One region of the Staphylococcus coagulans genome, then DNA from elsewhere that is predicted to be linked to it. Evidence: riboswitches for the same ligand, from Rfam matches in the RefSeq annotation. Region 1 holds a riboswitch; the other holds the start of a gene.
What was found. A riboswitch is a leader RNA that binds a small molecule or an ion and turns the genes downstream of it on or off. The one in region 1 is predicted to bind lysine.
Positions count from the first base shown of each region.

Region 1 (3,435 bases):
GCATATTTTTCCAAAACGCGTTGGCCAATTTCTTTATGTGTAATTGCACGCCCTCTGAAACGAATTGAAACTTTAACTTTATCACCTTTAGTTAAAAATTTACGTCCGTTTTTAAGCTTCGTATTGAAATCATGATCTTCAATAGTCGGGCTAAGACGTATTTCTTTAACATTGATAACTTTTTGTTTCTTTTTCATTTCTTTTTCTTTTTTTTGTTGCTCAAATTTGTATTTACCGTAATCCATAATACGAGCAACAGGTGGCTTAGCGTTTGGAGCGACAATTACGACATCTAAACCAAGTCGGTCTGCCATCTCCAATGCTTCATTTTTAGATTTTACACCAATTTGGTCACCATTTTGACCGATGACACGTAATTCTTTTGCGCGAATCTTTTCATTAACTTGCGTTTGATCCTTAGCTATGGTTGACACCTCCAAAAAATTTACGAATGGTCCAAGCACGAAAAAAAGCGAGGGTGCGTTACCCCCGCTCTTCACGTTAACATGAACATACTTCACATGTTTAATCGTTAACCTGCCAACAGCTTTTTGCGTCGCCACAGGTGAGAAGCGGGAAGCTTCTACTTGGTCCGTTTCGTATTCAACAAATACAATCATACCAACGTATTAAACTTTAGTCAATGCTTTTTTGGAAGTTTTTTTCAATTGTTTCAACATTTTTATCTAAGTTAACTTCTTTTACTGGAATCAGTTTCGTTTTATATTTCAGTTTATGATAAAAGAAAAAGATTAAAAATACTGGAATACCCATATACGTAATTAAGAAACGATTGAGATCAAAGCCGCCACCTTGGATTAAATCAACGTCCTGTCCAATAATGACAATGGTGCAAAGCACACCAGCAAGAATTGGGCCAAATGGGTATAACTTCGCTTTATATTTTAATTGATCAATATCATAGTTTTGTGCGTGAAAAGCTTTTCTAAACCGATAATGACTGATTGCAATACCGACCCATGCAATAAAACCTGTTAAACCACTGGCAGCAACGATATATTCATAAGCGTTACCGCTAAGATGTTGAACTGTAAAGATTAAAATAACGATAGCAGCAGTAGAAAGCATAGAAATTATTGGCGTCCCATTCTTGTTCGTTTTACTAAACACTTTTGAAGCTAAACCATCTTTCCCCATTGAATAGAGCATACGCGTACTTGCATACATACCGGAATTTCCTGCAGATAATACTGATGTTAAAATGACAGCATTCATAAATGAAGCAGCGAAGGCTAAACCAGCATTTTTGAACACAAGCGTAAACGGTGAAGTTGCAATATCATCTCCACCACCCATAAGTGCTGGAGAGTTATAAGGGATTAACATACCGATAATGAAAATGGCAAAAATGTAAAATAATAATATTCTCCAAAAAACTTGTTTAACCGCTTTTGGTACTGCACGTTCTGGATTTTCAGATTCACCTGCTGTAATCCCAATTAATTCTGTCCCTTGGAAAGAGAAACCTGCAATTAAAAATACACCAAAAATAGCGAGCAAGCTTCCGCCTACACCATTACCTAATAATGGCGCATCACCTTGAGTAAATGTGTCAAACCCAACGGCTTTACCGCCCATAATACCAAAGATAGTCAGTACACCTACGATAATGAAAACAATGACAGTTGCGACTTTAATAAATGCAAACCAATACTCACTTTCGCCATAAACTCGCACAGACAAAGCATTAAGTCCAAATATAATGACCATAAAAATGCAGCTCCATGTCCACGCAGGTAAAAATTGTAAAGGCGCCCAGTACTGAATGACTTGTGCAGCAATAGTGACATCAGCAGCAACAGTGATAACCCAGTTGAACCAATAGTTCCATCCTAAAGCAAAGCCTAAAGAAGGATCAACAAATCGTGTTGCATAGGTACTAAATGATCCTGAAACTGGTAAATACGTCGCCATTTCTCCAAGTGAAGTCATCAAGAAAAACACCATAATCCCAATAATGGAATAACCGAGCAAAGCCCCTAAAGGACCTGCATCATGAATGGCGCCACCAGATGTCATAAACAAACCCGTCCCAATCGCTCCACCTATAGCAATCATAGAAATATGTCGATCTTTCAAATGACGCTGAACTGTATTTTGATTTTCAATTTTTTCGTTACTCATTTTCCTAATCCTTTCCCAATTGCTTAGAGGTTTAGACAAATCTTATGTCGCTAGATGAATTACGCAAATTAAAACGACCTTAATAGAAACGAAAACAGAGATTGCATCAAAAACTGGACGCAACCTCTGTTAATTTTATATTAATAGGTAGCGCATCACTGTTGTGACAGTCTAGTTCCTTTCGAATACTAGCCCAACAAGAAGTGTTGATGACCACTTCTCATTTCGGCGACTTTCCCTTTCATCTTATGGTGTCAGTATCATCAATACAAACCAAGGATTACTCTTTAAAATCGCGCCTCTAACTCAATCAAATAATATTTATATTTAGATTATACTATACATCAGTCTTCATGTAGTAGCAATAATTATCTCTGTTTTTTTAATCGAATTTCGTCAATCAATTCCCACACAAATGTATCTTTTTCAACTGTTTTTTGATCTTTAGATCCATATTGACGAACATTAACTTCATTGTTTTCGATTTCCTTATCTCCAACTACTAATTGATAAGGAATTTTTTTCATTTGCGCCTCTCTTATTTTATAGCCCATTTTCTCATTACGATCGTCGATATGCACACGCACACCTTGAGATTTTAACTCATCATGAACTTGACGGGCGTAATCATAATGTAAATCGTTATTAACAGGAATAATCTCAACTTGTTGTGGTGCTAACCAAGTCGGGAATGCTCCTTTTGTTTCTTCAGTTAAAAAGGCAACAAAACGTTCCATTGTTGAAACGACACCACGATGAATAACTACAGGTTGATGCTGTTCTCCATCTTGCCCAATGTAAGTTAATTCAAATCGTTTTGGCAATAAGAAGTCAAGTTGTGCTGTTGATAATGTTTCCTCTTTACCCATTGCTGTTTTAACTTGAACATCAAGTTTTGGACCATAAAATGCCGCTTCACCTAACGCTTCTTCATATGGCAATCCTAGTTCATCGACAGCTTCTTTCAACATTTTTTCCGCTCTGTTCCACATATCGTCATCATCGAAATATTTTTCTTTGTCTTCTGGATCACGATAACTCAAACGGAATTTATAATCCTCAAAGCCAAAATCTTCATAAACATCTAAAATCATTTTTACAACACGTTTGAATTCATCTTTAATTTGATCAGGTCTTACAAAGATATGTGCGTCGTTTAAAGTCATGCCTCGAACACGTTGGAGTCCTGACACGGCACCACTTGCTTCATAACGATGCATTGTACCTAACTCAGCGATACGAATAGGCAATTCACGATACGAGTGCGGTTTGTTAGCGTAAATCATCATA
Region 1 is NZ_CP092966.1:1,187,932-1,191,366, reverse strand. Features, by position in the region: gene infC (translation initiation factor IF-3) at 1-434, opposite strand, end outside; ribosomal protein L20 leader region at 459-595, opposite strand; gene KM149_RS05585 (amino acid permease) at 637-2,145, opposite strand; lysine riboswitch at 2,286-2,457, opposite strand; gene thrS (threonine--tRNA ligase) at 2,514-3,435, opposite strand, start outside.

Region 2 (3,435 bases), 260 kb from region 1:
CTTCTGTGACATCACTTATTTTTTCATATAATGGGTACGGTATATTCTCTTTTTTTCGATTGACAACGACACCCACAATTTCATGTCCATTTTCTTCAGCTAATCTTGCGACACGTTGGTTCATTGCCCCATAACCAATAAGTAAAATTTTCATTATTGAACACCTGCTTTAAATTGTTCGTATGCTTCTTTCAATGATTGTTGCTCTTGTTCATTTAATGTAACTAGAGGTAATCTCACTTCATATTGCCCAAATCCTTCTAAAGCACAAAGGTACTTGATCGGAATAGGGTTGATGTCAATGCTCATCGCGTCCAAAAGGGCACGAATCGGTTGGAATAGAGATTCACGCTGTGGCACCTCTGTGTAAACTTGTTGGAACTGCTTCGGAATCACATTTGCTACAACCGAAATCACACCGTGACCGCCTTGTTGATAATACGATAGAATATTGTCATCATTGCCACTATACAATGCAAATGAATCTGTATCAACCCGAGCTTGAATCTCTGCTAAGTAATCAAAGTCATTTGTAGCATCTTTTAATGCAACAATATATGGATTCTGACTTAGACGTTCAATCGTTTCAGGTTCAATTGTAGCGTTCGTACGTGAAGGAACATTATAAAGGACAACTGGCAAAGCTGTTGCATTTGCAATGGCTTCAAAATGAGCAATCAAACCACGTTGACTCGTTTTTAAATAATACGGCGTGATTAACATAATTGCATCAGCACCAAGCTCTTTTGCACGTAAAGAAGCTGCTATTGATTTTTTCGTATTATTTGTACCCGTTCCAACGATAATAGGTACACGTTTATCATTAACCTCAATAACTGTTTGAAGTATTTGGTCTTTTTCTTCCTCAGTTAATGTTGGATTTTCGGCTGTTGTCCCATTAACGACAATCGATTGAATACCATTATCGATAAGAAAATTGACATGATTACGAATCGCATTATAATCAACTTCATCGTTTGTAAAAGGGGTAATTAAAGCAACACCTGTTCCTTCAAAAATATGTCCCATTATAATTCTCCTTTCAATTTTAGTACTTGTTCTAATATTTGAACCGCATTCAGTGCCGCACCTTTTAATAAATTATCTGAAGTTACCCATAAGTGAAATGTATTATCTAAAGAATCATCTTTTCGAATTCGACCAACAAACACTTCATCACGTCCTGTGGAATGAATGGCTAAAGGGTACACATTATTTTCTGGATCATCGACCAAAACAACACGCGGATCTTTTTCAAGTACATCTTGAATTTCTTTCACCGTTGTAGGTTGGTCTAAAGTGACGTTGATGTGAACACTGTGACTATCTTGAACTGGCACACGAACACAAGTCGCTGTTACATTTAATTCTGGCTCAGTTAAAATTTTTCTTGTTTCATCAATCATTTTTTGCTCTTCTTTTGTGTACCCATCCTCAAGAAACACATCAATATGTGGTAGTACATTATTATAAATTGGATGTGGGTAAGCTTCAGGCGATAAACCTTTGGCCCCATTTTCTAAATCTTGTTTACCTTTCATACCTGAACCTGAAACAGCTTGATATGTTGTATAAGCAACTCGTTTTAAACCAAACTGTTCTTGCAACGGTTTCAAAGGAACTACCGATTGGATTGTAGAACAGTTCGGATTAGCAATAATACCTCTCTTGAACGTTGGGGCATTCACTTCAGGAACAATCAAATCAACATCTTCTGTCATACGCCATTGACTTGAATTATCGATGACTGTAGCACCGTTAGATTCAAAAAGTGGGGCAAATTGAGCACTTGTTCCGCCCCCTGCGCTCATAAGCACATAATCAAAGTGATCTTCAGTGGCTTGCTCCGTTAATTCCTGAACAGTATATGTTTGTCCTTGAAAATCTACTTTTTGACCTGCAGAACGTCGTGACGAAAAAAGTACGAGTTCATCAAAAGGAATATTTTTTCGGTCAATTGTTTCTAAAATTTTTGTACCTACTAATCCTGTTGCGCCTACAACTGCTAATTTTGTCATCTTATCTCACTCCAATTTTAAATTCAAAATCATTTTTCATTAAAGCCTGATTTAGCATTATCTTCACACAATTCAGATAATAATTGATGTTTTTAATCTTTACTTTACAACGCATCCACTGAATTGACAACTTAAATCAAATAATTAAGTCGAGACTATACAAAAATGGGGACACATATAAACAAAAAAAGCAAGTTCGGCGTGCGAACTTGCTCAATCTATATACAAGTGATGCACTCCATTATTGTAATAATAATGACAGACTCTCAGCTCTTAACCAAAGAATCCAACAAACAAGTAACTGCAATACTGTTTGTTTCGGCATCTCACCCTTTCGATATATGTGCTTGCAGGCACGCTTAAAATATATCTACTTATGATTGATGCGCCTCATCAGTGATATTCAATTATTATGAACTTCATTATACATATAAACGTTTAATGTGTAAACCTTTATGTGAAAGCTTTTCATTATAAACACATTGAAAGGGAATTAGGCTTTTGATTTAAGTACACCTTTTTCTTGCAAGTATAACTCATAACTTATTTCCTTAGAAAGGCCACCTTCATAATCTAAATCAATCACACGATTGGCAATAGTATTGATAAACTCAAAGTCATGTGAAGTAAAGATCAATGAGCCTTTAAATGTTTTCAATCCTTCGTTTACTGAAGTAATACTTTCTAAATCTAGATGGTTAGTTGGCTCATCTAATAATAAGACGTTCGCACTTGATAGCATCATTTTGCTAAGCATACAGCGTACTTTTTCTCCACCAGATAAAACGTTCGCTTTTTTCTTCACTTCTTCACCGCTAAATAGCATACGACCTAAAAATCCGCGTAAAAAAGTCTCCGTTTGTTCATCCTCTGGGGCATATTGACGTAACCAATCGACTAAGTTCATTTCCACACCTTCAAAATATGCAGAGTTATCTTTAGGGAAGTAACTTTGAGAAGTTGTCACACCCCATTTAACTGTACCCTCATCTGGTTCCATTTCACCAGCAAGTATTTTTAACAATGTCGTTTTTGCGATTTCACTTTCACCAATTAACACAGCTTTATCACTAGGGTTCATTGTGAAAGAGATGCCATCTAATACTTTTTCGCCTTCAATCGTTTTAGAAACATTTTCAACAAATAGTAGGTCATTTCCGATTTCACGTTCTGGCGTGAATTTAACAAACGGATAACGACGAGATGAAGGTTGAATATCATCTAATTCTATTTTCTCTAATTGCTTCTTACGACTTGTTGCTTGTTTCGATTTCGACGCATTCGCAGAGAAGCGCGCAATAAAGTCTTGTAATTCTTTGATTTTTTCTTCTTTTTTCTTATTTTGTTCTTGTGCCATCTTCTGAGCCAATTGGCTAGATTGATACCAAAAATCATAATTCCCTACATATATTTTAAT
Region 2 is NZ_CP092966.1:1,443,146-1,446,580, forward strand. Features, by position in the region: gene dapB (4-hydroxy-tetrahydrodipicolinate reductase) at 1-154, opposite strand, end outside; gene dapA (4-hydroxy-tetrahydrodipicolinate synthase) at 154-1,029, opposite strand; gene KM149_RS06885 (aspartate-semialdehyde dehydrogenase) at 1,029-2,018, opposite strand; lysine riboswitch at 2,242-2,420, opposite strand; gene KM149_RS06890 (ABC-F family ATP-binding cassette domain-containing protein) at 2,512-3,435, opposite strand, start outside.
Region 2: it holds a riboswitch for lysine, as region 1 does, so the genes downstream of both, KM149_RS06885 (aspartate-semialdehyde dehydrogenase) here and KM149_RS05585 (amino acid permease) in region 1, are expected to answer to the same signal.